2 regions of the Streptomyces sp. NPDC060194 genome follow, and region 2 is predicted to be linked to the other one. Evidence: riboswitches for the same ligand, from Rfam matches in the RefSeq annotation. Region 2 holds a riboswitch; the other holds the start of a gene.
The links. Region 2 has a riboswitch for thiamine pyrophosphate ahead of thiO (glycine oxidase ThiO). Riboswitches for the same ligand answer to the same signal wherever they lie in the genome.
Positions count from the first base shown of each region.

Region 1: another riboswitch for thiamine pyrophosphate. It lies ahead of ACFWEG_RS17400 (ECF transporter S component); the one in region 2 lies ahead of thiO (glycine oxidase ThiO).

Region 1 is NZ_JBHWZH010000072.1:19,326-29,231, reverse strand. Features, by position in the region: gene ACFWEG_RS17440 (Lrp/AsnC family transcriptional regulator) at 13-516, shown strand; gene ACFWEG_RS17435 (aspartate aminotransferase family protein) at 501-1,889, shown strand; gene ACFWEG_RS17430 (ABC transporter ATP-binding protein) at 2,071-2,859, shown strand; gene ACFWEG_RS17425 (hypothetical protein) at 2,841-3,953, shown strand; gene ACFWEG_RS17420 (VOC family protein) at 4,057-4,464, shown strand; gene ACFWEG_RS17415 (hypothetical protein) at 4,537-5,298, shown strand; gene ACFWEG_RS17410 (energy-coupling factor transporter transmembrane component T family protein) at 5,308-6,111, opposite strand; gene ACFWEG_RS17405 (ABC transporter ATP-binding protein) at 6,108-7,481, opposite strand; gene ACFWEG_RS17400 (ECF transporter S component) at 7,478-8,068, opposite strand; TPP riboswitch at 8,058-8,165, opposite strand; gene rlmN (23S rRNA (adenine(2503)-C(2))-methyltransferase RlmN) at 8,261-9,367, opposite strand; gene ACFWEG_RS17390 (phosphatidate cytidylyltransferase) at 9,467-9,906, opposite strand, start outside.
Region 2 is NZ_JBHWZH010000052.1:18,386-28,291, forward strand. Features, by position in the region: gene ACFWEG_RS14165 (class II 3-deoxy-7-phosphoheptulonate synthase) at 1-451, shown strand, start outside; gene ACFWEG_RS14170 (bacterioferritin-associated ferredoxin) at 604-861, shown strand; gene bfr (bacterioferritin) at 864-1,346, opposite strand; gene ACFWEG_RS14180 (sulfite oxidase-like oxidoreductase) at 1,539-2,162, shown strand; gene ACFWEG_RS14185 (deoxyribonuclease IV) at 2,181-3,068, opposite strand; gene pknB (Stk1 family PASTA domain-containing Ser/Thr kinase) at 3,142-5,076, opposite strand; gene ACFWEG_RS14195 (Ig-like domain-containing protein) at 5,231-6,481, opposite strand; gene ACFWEG_RS14200 (thiazole synthase) at 6,601-7,395, opposite strand; gene thiS (sulfur carrier protein ThiS) at 7,397-7,609, opposite strand; gene thiO (glycine oxidase ThiO) at 7,606-8,811, opposite strand; TPP riboswitch at 8,808-8,921, opposite strand; gene ACFWEG_RS14215 (NAD(P)/FAD-dependent oxidoreductase) at 9,025-9,906, shown strand, end outside.

The DNA of each region.
Region 1 (9,906 bases), on a different contig from region 2:
GGCTGACCTGCGGTGCACAGTGAAGTCGTGGCCAGTCGCAACGCAGACACCAGGAACGGGAACGGCACGTCGTCCGTCGACGCCGTCTCCCTGGCGATCATCGAGCAGCTCCAGCAGGACGGACGGCGCCCGTACGCGGCCATCGGCAAGGCCGTCGGCCTCTCCGAGGCGGCCGTGCGCCAGCGGGTGCAGAAGCTGCTCGACCAGGGCGTCATGCAGATCGTCGCCGTCACCGACCCGCTCACGGTGGGTTTCCGGCGCCAGGCGATGGTCGGGCTGCACGTCGAGGGCGACCTCGACCCCGTCGCAGAGGCACTCGCCGAGATGCCGGAGGTGGACTACGTGGTGATGACCGCGGGCTCCTTCGACCTCCTGGTGGAGGTCGTCTGCGAGGACGACGACCACCTGCTCGACGTCATCAACAAGCGCATCCGCGCACTCCCGGGCGTGCGCTCCACCGAGAGCTTCGTCTACCTCAAGCTGAAGAAGCAGACCTACACATGGGGAACGCGATAACCATGGGCCAGGACCCCGCCAACACGTCGAAGACCGCCTACGACCACCTGTGGATGCACTTCACCCGCATGTCGTCGTACGAGAACTCCCCCGTGCCGACCATCGTCCGCGGTGAGGGCACCCACATCTACGACGACAAGGGCAAGCGCTACCTGGACGGCCTCTCCGGCCTCTTCGTGGTGAACGCCGGCCACGGCCGCCACGAGCTGGCGGAGACCGCCTACAAGCAGGCGCAGGAGCTGGCGTTCTTCCCGATCTGGTCGTACGCCCACCCCAAGGCCGTCGAGCTGGCCGAGCGCCTCGCCGACTACGCCCCGGGCGACCTGAACAAGGTCTTCTTCACCACCGGCGGCGGCGAGGCCGTCGAGACCGCGTGGAAGCTGGCGAAGCAGTACCACAAGCTCACCGGCAACCCCACGAAGTACAAGGTCATCTCCCGCGCGGTCGCTTACCACGGCACCCCGCAGGGCGCCCTGTCCATCACCGGCCTGCCGGCCCTGAAGGCCCCCTTCGAGCCGCTGGTGCCCGGCGCGCACAAGGTGCCCAACACCAACATCTACCGCGCCCCGATCCACGGCGACGACCCCGAGGCCTTCGGCCGCTGGGCCGCCGACCAGATCGAGCAGGAGATCCTCTTCGAGGGCCCCGACACCGTCGCCGCGGTCTTCCTGGAGCCGGTGCAGAACGCCGGCGGCTGCTTCCCGCCGCCGCCCGGGTACTTCCAGCGGGTCCGCGAGATCTGCGACAAGTACAACGTGCTGCTCGTCTCCGACGAGGTCATCTGCGCCTTCGGCCGCCTCGGCACGATGTTCGCCTGCGACAAGTTCGGCTACGTCCCGGACATGATCACGTGCGCCAAGGGCATGACCTCGGGCTACTCCCCGATCGGCGCCTGCATCGTCTCCGACCGGCTCGCCGAGCCGTTCTACAAGGGCGAGAACACCTTCCTGCACGGCTACACCTTCGGCGGCCACCCGGTCTCCGCCGCGGTCGGCTGCGCCAACCTCGACATCTTCGAGCGCGAGGGCCTCAACCAGCACGTCCTGGACAACGAGGGCGCGTTCTTCGACACCCTGAACAAGCTCCGCGACCTGCCGATCGTCGGCGACGTCCGCGGCAACGGCTTCTTCTACGGCATCGAGCTGGTGAAGGACAAGGCCACCAAGGAGACCTTCACCGACGAGGAGACCGAGCGCGTGCTCTACGGCTTCCTCAGCAAGGCCCTGTTCGAGAACGGCCTGTACTGCCGGGCCGACGACCGCGGCGACCCGGTCGTCCAGCTCGCCCCGCCGCTGATCTCGAACCAGGAGACGTTCGACGAGATCGAGGGCATCCTGCGCGAGACCCTCACCGAGGCGTGGACCAAGCTGTAAGCCCCTCCGGCTTGATCGGTTGATCCGACAAGTCAGCCTCACGACGGCCCGGAGGCCCCCGTACGAGTGAGTACGGCGGCCGCCGGGCCGCGCGCTTTCCCCGCCCGGGGCCGCGCGCTCCGTACCGTGCCCGAGGTGCCGACAGGCAGCCCGCCCGGTCCCCCGTACGGAGGTATACGCCATGGTCGCCCCGCCCGAACCCGACGTGCTGCGGGCCCGCGCCCTGCACGTCTCCTACGCCGGCTCCCCCGCCCTGACCGGCGTCTCGCTCGACCTGCGGCCCGGTGAGATCCTCGCCGTCGCCGGCCCGCGCGGGGCCGGGAAGACCACCCTGCTGCGGTGCCTGTCGGGGCAGCTCGCCCCCGACGAGGGCGAGGTGTTCTTCGAGGACCTCCCCCTGCACCCGCTGCCCGCCGCCGACCGCGAGCGGCTGCGCCACGACCGCTTCGGCTGGATCGACCCCCGTCCGCGCCTCGTCGACGAGCTGACCGCGTGGGAGAACGCCGCCCTGCCGCTGCTCCTCGGCGGCGCCCCGCGCAAGGCCGCCAAGACCGCCGCGCTCGCCTGGCTGGAGCGGCTCGACATCGCCGACTGCGCCAAACGCCGGCCCGCGGAGCTGCTGCAGGCCGAACGCCAGCGGGTCACCGTCGCCCGGGCGCTGAGCACCGCCCCCGCCGTCCTCTTCGCCGACGAGCCGACCGCCTCCCTGCACCGCGCCGACCGCGACCTGGTCCTGCGCACCCTCACCACCGCGGCCCGCTCGCACGGCATCGCCGTCGTCCTCGCCACCCACGACGGCGAGGCCGTCGCGGGCGCCGACCGCACGATCACGCTCCTGGACGGCCGCCGCACCGACGCACACCGCGAGGACGGCCCGCGCGCCACGCGGAGCGCCGAGGACTCCCGGGCCGCCGGGGCCGCGGACGACACCGACACGGAAGGCCAGGACGCGTGCTCGCTCTCCGTCTAGCGCGCGGCTCCCGCCCGCTGGTCCAGCTCGGCCGCATCGCCGTCGCCGCGACCGCGGGCGGGGTCGCCTTCCTGCTCCTGTCCACCCTCACCCTGGCGCTCAAGGACCCCGCCGGCGCGTTCCTGCGGCTGGTGTGGTGCGTGCCGCCGCTCGCCGCCACGGTGTACTTCGCGATCGCCGTCGCCCGGACCGACCCGGCCACCCGCCCGTCCGGCGGGCTCTCCTCCCTCGGCGTGGGACCGGCCCGCCGAGCCCTGATCGCCGCCGCCTCCACCGTCCTGGCCTGCGCCGCCGGCAGCCTGGCCGCGCTGCTGCTCTTCTGGCACCTGCGCGGCGACGCGGGCGGCCTGCTCCCGTTCGCCGGCGCGGCCCGCGGGCTGCTCGCCGCGGACCGCGAGCTGCCGACGGCGGCGGTGGTGACGCTGCTCGCGGTCGTCCCGCTGGTCGCCGGGGCCGCCGGCGCGCTCGCGCTGCGGCCGCGCGCGGAGACCGACGCCGAGCCCGGCCGGGCGCTGCCCTGGGGTGTCGCGCTCACCGCGGTCGGCCTCGCCGTCGAGGCCTATGCCAGCCGGGGCGCCCCCGGGGCCGCCCTGCCGATGCCCGCCCGCTTCGAGGGCGGCTCGGCGGGCGTCGTCGCGGGCTGGGCGCTGACGGCCGCCGGGCTCGTCCTGTCCGGCCCCGGCCTCACCGACCTGTGCGGACGGCTGCTCCAGGCGGTGCGCCCCGGCGCCGTCCGGCTGCTCGCCGGGCGGATCCTGCGGACGGAGGCGGGCCGGATCGGCCGCCCGCTGGGCGTCGCGAGCGCGGTGGCCTCCGGGCTGATCGCCGCGGGCGCGGTCCAGGGCGGGCCGCCGGGACCGCTGACCGTGCTCGGCGGGGTCCTCGTCGTCGGCTGCACCGCGGCCACCCTGGTCGCCGCGGCCGTCGCCGCGCGGGCCGCGCGGGCCGAGGACACCGCGGCGCTGCTGCGGATGGGGGCGCCGATGCGGACGCTGCGGCTGGCCGCGCTGCTCCGGGCGACCGCGCTGCTCGCCGTCTTCGGGCCGCTGACCTGGGCCGTCGGCATGCTGGCGGCGCTCCCGCTGACCGACTAGGAAAAAACTTCGGCGCCGCCGATGAGTTCCGGCCGGCCCCCCGGTCTACCCCCTCGAAACCGCCCGCAAGGCGACCCCACCGGACACGGAAGAGGCCCGCACCATGCCGCAGATGATCTTCGTGAACCTGCCCGTCAAGGACCTGGAGCGGTCCAGGAACTTCTACGCCAAGCTGGGCTACACGCAGAACGCCCAGTTCAGCGACGACAAGTGCGCGAGCTTCGTGGTCAGCGAAACGATCCACGTCATGCTGCTGGTGGAGGAGCGCTTCAAGGACTTCACCCCCAAGCAGATCACCGACACCGCCACCAGCACCGAGGTGCTGCTCTGCCTCAGCGCCGAGAGCCGCGACGCCGTCGACGCGATCGTCGAGACCGCGCTCGCCGCCGGCGGCAGCGCGCACGGCGAGCCGCAGGACCACGGGTTCATGTACGGGCGGGACTTCCAGGACCCCGACGGCCACATCTGGGAGCACATGTGGATGGACCCCGCCGCCGTCGAGCAGGGCTGATCCGGGGCGACCACCCGGACCGCCGCGGCGGGGGTCCGCTCCCCGGCCCCCGCCGGCCCGCAGAATCGCCCCATGGCACTGCATCTGGCGCTCCGGGACGGCTGGTGGGAGCGGAACATCGTCGAGCCCGGCAAGCTGCCGCTGCTCGTGGCCCTCGCCGCGTTCATCGCGACCTTCCTGCTCACCCGGGTGGTCACCCGTCTGATCCGCTCCGGCCGCGGCCCGTTCCGCGACGTCACCCCCGGCGGGCTGCACGTCCACCACGTCGTGCCGGGGATCGTCCTGATGGTGTGCGGCGGCTTCGGGGCGGTCGCCTCCGGCACCTCCGGCCTCGCCGCGACGGTCCCCGCGTTCCTGTTCGGCGTCGGGGCCGGTCTGGCGCTCGACGAGTTCGCGCTCGTCCTCTACCTGCAGGACGTCTACTGGGGCGAACGGGGCCGCAAGAGCATCGAGGCGGTGATCCTCACCGCCGCGCTGGTGGCCCTGCTGCTGTGCGGGTTCCTGCCGTTCGGCGTCGAGGAGACCCCGGGCGAGGAGGAGCACCCGGGCCGGCTCGCGCTAACCGCGACGATCGCCTGGCACTTCCTGCTGGCCCTGGTCTCGGTGGCCAAGGGGAAGGGACGGCTCGCCGTCATCGGGATCCTGGTCCCGTTCGTCGCGTTCTTCTCGGCGGTCCGCCTGGCCCGGCCCGGCTCCTGGTGGGCAGAGCGCTGGTACCGCCGCCGGCCCCGGGCCGCCCGCCGCGCCGCCGCCCGCGCGGCCCGGCACGACGCCCGCTGGGCGGGGCCCCGCCGCCGCCTCCAGGACTGGCTCGGCGGCTTCACCGAACACTGAGCCGGCCGGTCAGCCGCCGAACACCGGGTTGAACGTCCCCGTCACCACGCTCGCCACCACGCACCCGGCCGCGACCACCACCGCCCCCGCCACCATCGCCGTGTCCGCGCGCAGGAACCGCTGCTCGCGCGCGTACGTCCGCGGGGTGCGGGCGTCGAAGCCGCGCGCGTCCATCGCCTGCGCGAGCCGGGTGCCGCGGCGGATCGCGCCGACGAGCAGGGTGAACGCGGCGGAGGCCAGCAGCCGCAGCCCGCGGACCGGGTTGCGCCCCGCGTCGAGCCCGCGGGCCCGCCGGGCCAACGCGATCATCCGCCACTCCTCGCCCAGCAGGGGCACCATCCTGAGCGCGGCCAGCGCGCCGAACGCGAACCGGGCCGGGACGCGGGCGTTCTGCACCAGCGAGTCCGCGAGGTCGGTCGGGTCGGTGGTCGCGACGACCATCAGGCCCGGAAGCCCCACCGCGACCAGCCGCAGGGCCAGCGCGAGCGCGGTCGCGAGCACCCCCGTGGTCACGTGCAGCGGCCCGGCGTCGACGAGCACCGCCCCGGTCCGCTCCTGCGCGAACAGCACCAGCGCGAACACCGCCCCGGCCACCGACACGAGCAGCGGCCACGTCCGCCGCAGCAGTTCGCCGTAGCGCAGCCCGAAGGCGGGCACGAGCGCCAGCTCGACGGCGAGGGCGAGCGCGGGCGCGACGGGATCGAGACTGACCACCAGGGTCAGCGAGAGGACCAGCGCGGCCACCAGCTTCGCGGTGGGATTCCGCCGCGCCAGCGGGGCGGCGGAATCCACGATCGGCTCGAAGAGGCTCATCGCGCACCGCCCGCGCGGGAGGAGGTCGGCGCTCCCGTCAGGCGGACCTCGCGTCCGCCGAGCGCGGTGACGAAGTCCGGGTCGTGGGTGACGGTGACCAGGCCGTGGCCCTGGTCGCGCAGCGAGGCGAGGAGGGCGGCCAGCTCCGACCAGGTACGCCGGTCCTGGCCGAAGGTCGGCTCGTCGAGGACCAGCAGGTCGGGCGCGGCGGCGAGCGCGGTGGCCACCGAGAGCCGGCGGCGCTCGCCGCCGGAGAGGGTGTGCGGGTGCGCCTCGGCGAGCCGGGCCAGCCGCAGCCGCTCCAGGAGCTCGCCGACGCGGTCCGCGGAGGCCCCGCCGAGCGCCAGCTCCTCCCGTACCCGGGAGGTCACGAACTGCTGCGACGGGTTCTGGAACACGCTCCCGATCCGCCCGGCCAGCGCGGACGCCCGCCAGGTGTGCGGCGGCCGGGGGTCGGCGGCGGCCACCACCCGGCCCGCGTCCGGCTTCAGCAGCCCGCCGAGCAGCAGCGCGAGCGTCGACTTCCCCGCCCCGTTCGGACCGAGCACCGCCAGCGTCTCCGCGGCCCGCACGGCCAGGTCGGGGAAGGCCCCCGCGTGCCGGTGGGCGAGCGACTCGGTCCGCAGCAGCTCGGCGCCCGGTCCGGCGGTCGGCGGGTACGACGGGAGCGGGTGGCCGGGCACCCAGACGCCGTCCTCGGCGAGCTGGTCGCCGTACGCGCGGAAGATCTTCTCCGGCGGCCCCTCGGCGCGGACGCCGCCGCCCGCGTCCAGCACGACGACCCGGTCGAGCAGCGGGAGCAGTTCGGCGACCCGGTGCTCGACGATCACCGTCGTGGTGTCGCGCGGGACGGCGGCGAGCGCCCGGCGGACCTCGTCCGCGCCGGCCGGGTCGAGGTTGGCGGTCGGCTCGTCGAGCAGCAGCAGGGAGGGGCCGAGCGCGAGGACGCCGGCGAGGGCGAGCCGCTGCTGCTCGCCGCCGGACAGCGCGTGGGTGGGCCGGTCGTGGCCGTAGGGGAAGCCGACGCGGGCGAGGGCCTCGTCCACCGTCGGCCGGATGCGGTCGGCGGGGGTGCCGAGGTTCTCCAGGCCGAAGGCGACGTCGTCGCCGGAGCGCACCATGACGAGCTGGGCGGCCGGGTCCTGGAAGACGATGCCGGCCCGCCCGTCGACCTCCAACGTGCCCTCGCGCTCCCCCGGCACGTCGAGCCCGGCGAGCGCGGCGAGCAGCGTGGACTTGCCCGCGCCCGAGGGTCCGAGCAGCGCCACCCGCTCGCCCCGCTCGATCGCGAGGTCGAGCCCGCGGACCGCCCAGGCCTTCCGCCCGGCGTGCCGGTGGCCGAACCCCCGCAGGCGCACGGCGACGGTCATACCGCGGCGCGCTCGCGGCCCGAGGGGAACGGGTCGAGGGCGCCGGTCTGCGCGAGGCCCCGGGTCAGCGCCCACGAGCCCCAGCCGGCGACGACCACGCACGAGAGCATCACGCAGGCCGCGTAGCCGATGTTCACGCCGACCGCGTTCGCCGAGTAGTACATCGTGATGTCCAGGACGGAGGCCGCGATCCCGGCGAGCAGGCCGCCGAGCAGCGCGACCGGCAGCCTGAAGCCGCGGTAGCGGAAGGCGGCGAAGGCCGCCTCGCCGGCGACGCCCTGCACCAGGCCGTAGACGACCGTGGTCAGCCCCCAGGACGAGCCCAGGAAGGCGGAGACGGCGGCGGCGACCACGGAGGCGAAGACGCCCGCGCCGGGCTTGCGGACGACGAGCGGGCCGAGGACCGGCGGGATCAGCCACACGCCGTAGAGCAGCGCGTTGAACGGCGCGGGTATCGCGGCGGCGGGGCCGTTCCAGAACAGGCCCCAGGCCCAGAAGACGACGCCGAAGACGGCACCGAGCACGGCGGTGACGACGATGTCGACGGTCCGCCAACGAGATGACGACGCTGCTGATGCGTTCTGCACGGTGACTCCCTACGCCGGTACGAACCGGATCAGGTCCGAGGGTCTGCGGCGGTGCCGCACTCTCAGCGCCCCGGTGGGCGCTCCCCTGTCGGAGTGTTCAGATGTTTTTCGAACGCACCTGCGGGCGGTGCGCGGTGGGAACCCTAACAGGCCGGAACCCGCCGTCCGGAACCCGCCGCCGCGGTGCGCCCGTCAGCGCTCCGTCGCGGCCAGCTGCCCGCAGGCCCCGTCGATCTCCTGGCCGCGGGTGTCGCGGACGGTGACCGGCACCCCGTGGGCGGCGATCGCGGCCACGAACGCCTTCTCGTCCTCGGGCCGCGAGGCGGTCCACTTCGAGCCCGGGGTCGGGTTCAGCGGGATCAGGTTGACGTGCACCCGCTTGCCCTTGAGCAGCCGGCCGAGCAGGTCGCCGCGCCAGGCCTGGTCGTTGATGTCGCGGATCAGGGCGTACTCGATCGAGATCCGGCGGCCGGACTTCTCCGCGTACTCCCACGCCGCGTCGAGGACCTCGCGGACCTTCCAGCGGGTGTTGACCGGCACGAGGGTGTCGCGCAGCTCGTCGTCGGGCGCGTGCAGCGAGACGGCGAGGCGGCACTTGAAGCCCTCGTCGGCGAACCGGGTCATCGCCGGCACCAGGCCGACGGTGGAGACGGTGATGCCGCGCTGGGACAGGCCGAGGCCGTCGGGCTCGGGGTCGGTGAGCCGGCGGATGGCGGAGGTGACGCGGTTGTAGTTGGCGAGCGGCTCGCCCATGCCCATGAAGACGATGTTGGACAGCCGCGCGGGACCGCCGGGGATCTCGCCGTCGCGCAGCGCGCGCACGCCGTCGACGATCTGGTGGACGATCTCGGCCGTCGACAGGTTGCGGTCGAGCCCGGCCTGGCCGGTCGCGCAGAACGGGCAGTTCATGCCGCAGCCGGCCTGCGAGGAGATGCACATGGTGACCCGGTCCGGGTAGCGCATGAGGACCGACTCGACGAGCGTCCCGTCGTGCATCCGGTAGAGCGTCTTGCGGGTGGTGTCGTCGTCGCAGGAGATGTGCCGGACGACCGTCATCAGCTCCGGGAGCAGCGCCTCGCGCAGCTTCTCGCGCGACGCGGCCGGGATGTCGGTCCACTCGGCCGGGTCGTGGGCGAGCCGGCCGAAGTAGTGCTGCGACAGCTGCTTGGCGCGGAACGGCTTCTCGCCGGTCGCGGCGACGGCGTCCTTGCGCTCGGCGGGCGTGAGGTCGGCGAGGTGCCGCGGCGGCTTCTTGGCTCCGCGCGGGGCGACGAAGGTCAGTTCTCCAGGCTTGGGCATGATGCGTCCCATTGTCCCAGACATGACGGCGACCCCGCGCCACGGTCGGCACGGGGTCCTCGTCACAGCTTCACAGCGGGCGTCCGCGCCCGGCCGGACTCAGCCCGACCCCACGAACGCCACCAGCAGCAGCCAGACGACCGGGGCCGTCGGCAGCAGCGAGTCCAGCCGGTCCATGATGCCCCCGTGACCCGGGAGCAGGGTGCCCATGTCCTTGATGCCGAGGTCGCGCTTGATCATCGACTCGCCGAGGTCGCCGAGGGTCGCGCTGGCCGCGACGGCGACGCCGATGACCAGGCCCTGCCACCACTGCCCGCCGTCGACGAGCAGCGTCATGCAGAGCACGCCACCGGCCATGGCGAAGGCCACCGCCCCGAACAGGCCCTCCCGGGTCTTGCCCGGGCTGATCCGCGGCGCCAGCTTGTGGGTGCCGAACCGCCAGCCCACCGCGTACGCCCCGGTGTCGCTGACCACGGTCAGCACGAGGAACGTGACGACCCGCTGCGCACCGTCGTCCGCGGTGAGCATCAGCGAGACGA
Region 2 (9,906 bases):
GGAGGCGCTCACCTACATCGAGCGCCTGGACCCCGACCGGGAGCCCGGCCGGCTCACCTTCATCGTCCGGATGGGCGCGGACAAGGTCCGCGACAAGCTGCCCACCCTGGTCGAGAAGGTCACCGCCTCCGGCGCCCAGGTCGTCTGGGTCACCGACCCGATGCACGGCAACACCTTCGAGGCCGCCTCGGGCCACAAGACCCGCCGCTTCGACGACGTCCTCGACGAGGTCAAGGGCTTCTTCGAGGTCCACAAGGCGCTCGGCACCCACCCGGGCGGCATCCACGTCGAGCTGACCGGCGACGACGTCACCGAGTGCGTGGGCGGCGGCGACGAGATCTTCGTCGACGACCTGCACCAGCGCTACGAGACGGCCTGCGACCCGCGGCTCAACCGCAGCCAGTCGCTCGACCTCGCCTTCCTCGTCGCGGAGATGTACCGGGACCAGTAGGCGGCACCTCGCGACACGACGGTGGGGCACGGATCTGTGATCCGTGCCCCACCTGGCGTTCCGGGACTGTTGTGCGTCGACCCGATTGGGTAAGGTTAGGTTAGCCTCACCGAACGGATCGGTACGGCCGTGCTGATCGACCCCGTCGGGAGGTGAACCGCGTGTACGTCTGCTCGTGCTTCGGTGTCACGGACACCCAGGTCAGGGCGCACGCGGAGGCCGGCGCCACGACGCCCCGGCAGATCGCGTCCGCCTGCAAGGCCGGCACCGACTGCGGTTCGTGCGTCCGCAACATCCAGGCGATCCTCGGCCGCGGGACCTGCCCGCGCCGGGAGCTGCTGGAGTCGCGCAGGCCCGCCCTCGTCCCCGAGCCCGCGGGATCCCTGCCCGCGCTCCCCGAGGCCGCCTAGGCTCAGGCCTCGCTCGGCTGCTCGATCTGCTGCGCGAGGTAGTTCTGCTCGCCGATCGTCTCCAGGAGCGCGAGCTGCGTGTCCAGGTAGTCGATGTGGTGCTCCTCGTCGGCGAGGATGTCCTCGAACAGCTGCTTCGAGGTGTGGTCGCCCTTCTCGATCATCTTGGCGATGCCGCGGCGCAGCCGGTCGATGGCCTCGACCTCGATCTGGCGGTCGGCCTCGAACATCTCCTTGACCGTCTGGCCGATCCGGATGTGGCCGAGCCGCTGGTAGTTCGGCAGCCCCTCCAGGAAGATGATCCGGTCGGTCAGCCGCTCGGCGTGCTTCATCTCGTCGATCGACTCGGCGCGGGTGTACTTCGCGAGCTTCACCCAGCCCTTGTCCATCTGCAGGGCGTGGTGGAGCCAGTACTGGTTGATCGCGGTCAGCTCGGCGGTGAGCTGCTCGTTGAGGAACTCGATGACTTCCTGGTCGCCCTTCACGGCGGAGTCCTTCCCTTGGGCACTGGCTCGAACGGGTCTGCGGTCGATCCTGACACCGACGATCACCGCCGTCCAGTAAGTGCGGACTCAGTAAGTTAGGCCGTACTTAGTCCAGGATGCGGACCTCGCCCCGGTCCATACCGGTCCGTACCGGTGCGCAGGGCACCCCGTCATGTCTGCGACCATAGAGCCATGGGTCAGCCGACGAGCCGCGAGACGGGACAGCAGGAGCTTCCGCCGGGGCAGCGGCTCCAGCGGGGCTGGCCGGTCACCCACTACGGACCGGTGCCCAAGTTCAAGCCCGACCGCTGGGAGTTCCGCGTCTTCGGCGCCACCGCCGACGGCGACAAGCGCTGCTGGACCCACGAGGAGTTCTCCGCGCTGCCGTACACCACGGTCGTCGGCGACCTGCACTGCGTCACGAAGTTCAGCATGCTCGGCGCCGAGTGGGGCGGCGTCCTCGCCCGCACCCTCCTGGAGCTGGCCCCGCCCGCGCCCGGCGTCACCCACGTCATGGCCTGGGCCGAGTACGGCTACAGCGCCAACATCCGGCTCGACGACTTCGCGGCCGAACGCACGGTCTTCGCGAGCCACAAGGGCGGCGAGCTGCTCACCGCCGAGCACGGCTTCCCGCTGCGGCTCGTCGTCCCCCACCTCTACGCCTGGAAGGGCCCGAAGTGGGTCCGCGGCATCGAGTACATGAGCGCCGACCGGCGCGGCTTCTGGGAGGAGCGGGGCTACCACAACCTCGGCGACCCCTGGCGCGAGCAGCGGTACTCCTACCAGGAGGAAGCGGGCGAGGGCCCCGAGCTGTGACCGGCCGCCCGCGGCGGCTCAGCGGCCCCGGAACCGCTTGAGCCGGGCGATGTCGGCCGCCTGGCCCTCCTTGCCGCCGGGCGTCTCGATGGTCAGCGGGACGCCCTCCATGGCCCCGTGCGCGATCAGCTCGCCGAACGGGTCCGCCCCGATGCGGCCCTCGCCGATGTTCACGTGCCGGTCCTTGTGCGCGCCCACCACGTCCTTGGAGTCGTTGGCGTGCACCAGCTTCAGCCGCCCGGGTCCCACCACCGCCACCAGCTCGTCGAGCGTCTGCTTCATCCCGTGCGGGCCCGTCAGGTCGTGGCCGGCGGCGAAGACGTGGCAGGTGTCCAGGCAGACGCCGAGCTTCGGGTGCGCGTCGAGCGCCTCGAAGTACGGTCCGAAGTCCTCCGCCCGCGCGCACAGCGACGCGCCCTGGCCGGCGGTGGACTCGATCAGCAGGTCGGGGTCGTCGTCGCGGGTCAGCTCGTCGAGGAGCGGCCGCAACCGCTCACGGACCTGGGCCAGCGCCACCGACCGGTGGCGGCCGCCCGTCGCCGAGCCGGTGTGGACGACCACCCCGCGCGCCCCGATCGCCCGCGCCCGCCGCAGCGAGTGCCGCAGGCTGTCCACGGACCGGTCCACCGTCGCCTCGGTGTGCGAGCCGAAGTTGATCAGGTAGGGGGCGTGCACGAAGGCCGGGATCCCGTCCTCGGCGCACCGGGTGCGGAACTCCTCGTCCTGCCTCGGGTCGCCGGCCGGGGTGGCCCAGCCGCGCGGGTTGGCGACGAAGACCTGCACGGCCTCCGCGCCGATCTCGCGGGCGTAGGCGAGACCCACCTTCGCGAGACCCCCGGCGACTGGGACATGGCCGCCGACGGGGTTGCGGGTACGGGCGCGGGAGGAGGTGTCGCTGCTGCTCACGGGGTCAAGGGTGCCAGGTGGGCGCACGGAGCCGTCCGGCCGGGCCCCGGTGGGGGCCAGGGCCCGGCGGAGGTCAGCGGATCGTGATGCGGATCGTGCCGCCCTCGGGCGCACGCTGCCCGCCGGGGACCGACTGCGACTCGACGGTGTCCCCGAACAGGCCGAGCAGGCCCCGGTCCTCCTCCACCTCGAAGCCCGCCCCCCGCAGCTCCGTGGTCGCCTCGTCGACGCTCAGGCCGGTGACGTCGGGCACGGTGACCTGGACCGGCCCCTTGGAGACGGTCAGGGTGACGGTGTCGCCGCGCACGGCCTCCTCGCCGCCGGCCGGGGACTGCCTCGCGACCTCGCCCTCGTCGTGCTCGGAGTGGACCCGCTCCGGGGCCAGCTCGACCTTCAGCCCCTGCTCCTCCAGCGCGCGGGTCGCGTCGTCCACGGACCGCCCCGCGACGTCGGGGACGTCGACCGGGGCGCCCTTGCTGACGGTGATCGCGATCGCCTTGCCGGAGCGGACCTCGGTGCCCGCAGCCGGATCGGTGCGCACGACCTCGCCCTTGCCGACGTCCTCGCTGAACTCCCGCGCGACCGCCCCCGGGGCGAGCCCCGCGTCCTCCAGGCGCCGCTTCGCCTCGTCCAGCGGCACCCCCGCGAGCCGCGGCACGCCGATGCGCTCCGGGCCCTTGGAGATCGTCAGCTCCACCGCGTCGTCGTCGCGGATCCGCTCGCCGATCCCCGGGTCGGAGGACATCACGCGGCCGGCCTCGTCGGTGTCGCTGAAGGCCCGCTCCACCGATCCGGCCCGCAGGCCCGCCTCCGCCAGCTCGCTCCGGGCCTGCGCCTCGGTCTTCCCGACCAGCGCGGGGACCCGGGTGAACTGGCCGGAGTTGATGTACCAGAAGCCCGTGACCAGGCCGATGAGCAGTAGCGCCGCCCCCAGGCCGAGCAGCCCCCGCCGTGGCGGCCGGCGGCGGCCCGTACCGCCGCCGCGGACGCCGACGGTGGGCGGTGCGGACGGCGGCGGGCCCGCGGGCATGTGCAGCCGGCTGGTCCGGTGCCGCCGGGTGTCGGGCTCCGACATCGCGAGCACGCTCGTGCGCTCCTCGGGCCCGACCGGGCCCGCGGGCTCCGGTGTGCGGGCCTGCGGGGGCGCGCTGTCCAGCTGCTCGTCGCTGAGCGCGGCGTGCGCGGTGCGCACCTCGGCCAGGAACGCGACCGCGTCGTACGGCCTGACCTGCGGGTTGCGCGCGGTGGCGAGCGTGACGAGGTCGTCGAGCTCGTAGGCGAGCTCCGGGACCAGGCGGGAGGGGTTCGGCACGTCCTCGTTCAGGTGCCGGTAGAGGATCTGCGCCGGGGTGTCGCCGGTGTGCGGCTTGGCGCCGGTCAGCATCTCGTAGAGGACGACCCCGCAGGCGTAGACGTCCGCGCGGGCGTCGGTGATGCCCTGCTCGATCTGCTCCGGGGCCAGGTAGGAGACGGTGCCGAGGACCTCGCCGGTGGTGCCGGTGGCCGCGTCGACCGAGCGCACCAGGCCGAAGTCGGCGACCTTCACCCGGCCGTCGTCCCCTATCAGGACGTTCTCCGGCTTCATGTCCCGGTGCACGAAGCCCGCCAGGTGGGCGGCGCCGAGAGCGGCCAGGACCGGCTCCAGGATGTCGAGCGCGGCACGCGGCTGGAGCGCCCCGCGCTCGCGCAGCACGTCCCTCAGGGTGCAGCCGGCGACGTACTCCATCGCCAGGTAGACGTACCCGCGGTCGTTGCCCTGGTCGAAGACGCCGACGACGTTCGGGTGGTCGAGCCGGGCGACCGACTTGGCCTCCCGGATGAAGCGCTCGACGAACGACTGGTCGGCGGCGAGCGCCGGGTGCATCACCTTCAGGGCGACGAGCCGGTCGAGGCGGGTGTCCACGGCCCGGTAGACCGTCGCCATCCCGCCGACGGCGATGCGCGCGTCGATGCGGTAACGGCCGTCGAGCAGCTGCCCGGCCAAAGGGTCGATAAGGGTCGTGTCCACGCTGGTGAGTGTACGAGCCGGGGCGGTCCCGCCCCGATTCCGCGGTCCGACCGGGTCCGGACTGCAGCCGAGCTGTGACAGCGGGCTGGGCCGTACGGGGGCCCGCGGGGCCGCGGCGGGAGCGTGCCGGGAGGCCGGGGGGAGTGCGGCGGGGTCAGCGCGGGAGCGCGCTGCCCGCCGTCCACTCCGCCCAGTCCATGTCCCAGCCGTTGAGCCCGTTGTCCGGCTGCACGGTGCCGCCGCCCTCGGAGTTCTCCACCACGACCACGTCCCCGAGCAGCGAGTTCTCGTAGAACCACGAGCCGTCGGTGGTGTCGTCGTCGCCGCCCTGGGCGTCCCTGAGGCCGATGCAGCCGTGGCTGGTGGCCTGCGCGCCGAAGATGTCGGGGGAGCCCCAGTAGTTGCCGTGGATGAAGGTGCCGGAGTCGGTCAGCCGCTGCGCGTGGGGCACGTCGGGGATGTCGTACTCGTCGCCGAGGCCGACCGTCGAGCTCTCCATCCGGGTCTCGGGGAACTGCTCGGTGATCACCATGGTGCCGTTGTAGGTGGCGAACTTCGGCTCCCCGGTCGACACCGGGATCGTCCGCAGCGGCTGCCCGTCGCGCTCGACGGTCATCTGCTGGGTGGCCGCGTCCACCGTCGAGATCTGCGAGCGGCCGACCTCGAAGGAGAAGTCGGTGTCCTGGACTCCGCTGACCCCGGGGGAGACCTCGACGCCGTCGAGGTCGAAGGCGACGTTCACCGTGGAGCCGGGCCGCCAGTACTCCTCGGGCCGGAAGTCGAGCCTGCTGTCGCCGAACCAGTGGCCGACGGCCTTCTGGCCGCCGCTGGAGGTGATGGTGACCGCGGACTCGACCGTCTCCTTCTCGGTGACCGGCTTGTCGAACCGGAACGAGACCTGCATGCCGACGCCGGTCCGGCTGCCGTCCTCCGGGGTGTAGTGCGCGATCACCGAGTCCGCGGCCGAGACGGTGGTGAAGCGCGAGGTGCGGCTCACGCTCTTGCCCGCGTCGTCCTCGGCCCGCGCGGTCAGCGTGTACGCGGTGCCGCGCTTCAGGTTCTCGGTCGGGGTCCAGGTCGTGCGGTCCGCGTCGTACCGGCCGGCCACGGTCTCGCCGGCCCGGTCGGTCAGCTCGACGTCGGACAGGACGCCCTTGGCGACCTTCGCCGTCACGTTGCCGGTCGCGATGCCGATGTTCTTCGCGGCGTTCCCCGGGGTGAGGGTGAGCTGGGCGGCGGGGGCGGTGGTCGCGGAGGCGGACGTGCTCGCGGACCGGCTCGGCGGCGCGCTCGACGTGCCCTGGGGCGAGGTCGGCGTCGTGGGATCGGCGCCGCCGTCCGAGCCGGTGGAGCAGCCCGCGGCGAGGAGGCCGGCGGTGAGCAGGGCGACCACGGTGCGTCTCATGGGTTCACACTCCCCGCTGCGGCGGCCGCGCGCAGGTCGGGGCGGCGGGGGACGGGCCGTGCGGGGTACCCCGGCGGCTCGGAGGCGGGTTCCCCGGGTCCGCGCCGCCCCTCGGGGCGTCAGAACGCCGGCCGCTCCGGGTCCAGGTCCGCCACGCCGTCCACGGGGGACGAGGCGTGCGCGAAGTGCCGCCGCGGGATGCGCCCCGCCCGCCGCGCCAGCCGGCCCGCCTCCACCGCGTGCCGCATCGCCTCCGCCATCAGGACCGGTTCCTGCGCCCGGGTGACCGCGGAGGCCAGCATGACGGCCGCGCAGCCCAGCTCCATCGCCAGCGCCGCGTCCGAGGCGGTGCCCGCGCCCGCGTCGAGGATCACCGGGACTCCCGCCCGTTCGACGATCAGCTCGAAGTTGTGCGGGTTGCGGATGCCGAGCCCGGAGCCGATGGGCGAGCCCAGCGGCATGACCGCCGCGCAGCCCACGTCCTCCAGCTTCCGGGCGAGGACGGGGTCGTCGTTGGTGTACGGCAGGACGGTGAAGCCGTCGTCGACGAGGGTCTCCGCCGCGTCCAGGGTCTCGACCGGGTCCGGCAGCAGGGTGCGCTCGTCGGCGACGACCTCCAGCTTCACCCAGTCGGTGCCCAGCGCCTCCCGGGCCAGCCGGGCGGTCAGCACGGCCTCGCCGGCGGTGAAGCAGCCGGCCGTGTTCGGCAGCACCCGGATGCCGAGCCGGGTCAGGACGGAGAGGACCGAGCCCTGGACGGACGGGTCGAGCCGCCGCATGGCGACGGTGGTCAGCTCCGTCCCCGAGGCGGTCAGCGCGCGCTCCAGGACGTCGAGGCTCGGCGCCCCGCCGGTGCCCATCACGAGCCGCGAGGAGAAGGTGGCATCGCCGATGGTCAGCGCGTCGTCGGCCATGTCAGCCTCCCTGGACGGCGGTCAGCACCTCGACGCGGTCGCCCGCGGCGAGCGTCGTCCCGGGCCACTGCCCGCGCGGGACGACGTCCTCGTTGACGGCGGCGGCGACGCCCCTGGCGGCCCGGGTGAGGCCGGCGACCAGGGTGTCGAGGGTGGTTCCGGCGGCGATCTCGCGGGACTCGCCGTTCACGGTGATCACCGTGGGGACCGTCATGCGGGCTGCTCCTCGCGGACGACGGGCGCCGGGAAGCGCCGGGGGGTGAAGGGGCGGGCGTCGGACGGCAGGACGCCGGTGGTCAGTACCTCGGCCATGACGTCGCCGGTGACGGGGGTGAGCAGGACGCCGTTGCGGTGGTGGCCGGTCGCCAGGTGGAGCCCCGGCAGTGCGGTCGGGCCGAGGAGCGGCGCGTTGTCGGGGGAGGCGGGGCGCAGGCCCGCGCGGGTCTCGGTGAGCGGCAGCTCGGTGATGCCGGGGATCAACTCGTGCGCGTCGCGCAGGAGTTCGTAGACCCCGCCCGCGGTGACGGTGGTGTCCCAGCCCATCTCCTCGCTGGTCGCGCCGACGACCAGCTCGCCGTTCTCGCGCGGCACCAGGTACACGTTCCCGCCGCGCACCACGGCCCGGACCGTACGGCTGAGGAAGGGGGCGTAGGCGGCGGGGACGGTCAGGCGCAGGACCTGGCCCTTGACCGGGCGGACCGGCGGGACGGCCTCCGCGGGCACGCCGGCGAGGCGGCCGCTGAGGCTGCCGGCGGCCAGGACGACCTGCCCGGCCGCCAGTTCGGTGCCGGCGGACCCCTCCGTGTCCGCCAGGACGACCCCGCGGGCCCGGTCACCGCGGACGAGGAGCTCGCGGACCGACGTGCGCAGCAGCGTCACCCCGGCCCGCTCGCAGGCCGCGACGAGCGCCCGGGCGAGCCGCCTCGGGTCCACCTGGTGGTCGCCGTCGACCCGCAGCCCGCCGCGCACCCCCGGCGCAAGCATCGGCTCCAGGCGGCGGCACTCGCGCCCGGTGAGCCACTCCGACTCCAGGCCCGAGCGCCGCTGCAGGGCGTGGAGTTCGCGCAGGTGGGCGCGGTCGTCGGCGTCCAGGGCGACGGCGAGGGTGCCGCAGGGCCGGAAGCCGACGCCGAGCCCGGTGGCCTCCTCCAGCTCGGCGGCGAACGCCGGGTAGCGCCGGGCGGAGGCGAGGTTGAGGGCGAGCAGCGTCTGCTCGCCGTGGTGCAGTTCGGTGACCGCGGCCAGCATCCCGGCCGCCACCCGGGCGGCCCCGCCGCCCGGTTCGGGGTCCACGACGGTGACCCGCAGCCCGCGCTGCGCGGCCCGCCAGGCGGTCACCAGGCCGATGACGCCGCCGCCGACCACCACGACGTCGGGCGCTCCACCGCTGTTCGGATCGTGTCCATGACTGTGCACGGCTCTCCCGCTCCTCCCTTCGCCGGCATGACCCGGATCAGGTTCGTACGGTCGGAGGCCGGCCAGCCTCCCTCTCAGCCCGCTGCGTGCGGGCTCCCGCGAGTGCGCTCTTGCCCGGCCACCCTAACGCCTCGCCGCGGAGCCGGGTAAGGCCGCCGCCGGCCCCCGGTCCGGCTCGCGGCGGGCCCCCCGGATCTGCGTAGGGTGACCCCCGTGAGTGAACAGCTGCAGTCGCCCGCGGATCCCTCCGGTGCGGGTGTCGTCATCGTCGGCGCGGGCCTGGCCGGGGTGCAGACCGCCGTCGGCCTGCGCGAGCTCGGGTACGAGGGCGCGGTGACGCTGCTCGGCGACGAGCCGCACCGGCCCTACGACCGGCCGCCGCTCTCCAAGGCGGTCCTGCTCGGCAAGGCCTCCCCCGAGAGCGTCGTCCTGGACGTCGACTACGACGCCCTCGACGTCTCCCTGCGGACCGGCGTGAGCGCCACCGCCCTGCGCCCATGGGCGCGCGAGATCGACACCGAGCAGGGGCCGCTCCCGTACGACGCCCTGGTCGTCGCCACCGGTGCGCGGCCCGTCGTGCTGCCCGGCACCGAGGACGCCGCCGGCGTGCACGTGCTGCGCACGGTGGACGACGCCGAGCGGCTCGGCCCGGTGCTCGCCGAGCAGCGGGACGTCGTGGTGGTCGGGGCCGGCTGGATCGGCGCGGAGTTCGCGACCTCGGCGCTCGACGCCGGCTGCGCGGTGACCGTCGTCGAGGCGGCGGACCGGCCGCTCGCGGGCACCGTGCCCGCCGAGGCGGCCGCCCCGATGGCCGACTGGTACCGGGCCGCCGGCGCCGAACTGCTCACCGGCGCCCGGGTCGCGCGGGTGGAGGACGGCGCGGTGGTCCTGGCCGACGGCCGCCGGCTGCCGGCCGGCGCGGTCGTCGTCGGGATCGGCGCGCGCCCGGACACCGGCTGGCTGGCCGGCTCCGGCATCGCCCTGGAGCCCGACGGCTCGGTCACCGCCGACGCCTCGCTGCGGACCTCGCTGCCCGGCGTGTTCGCCGTCGGCGACTGCGCCTCCTTCCCCTCCGCCCGCTACGGCGCCCGGCTC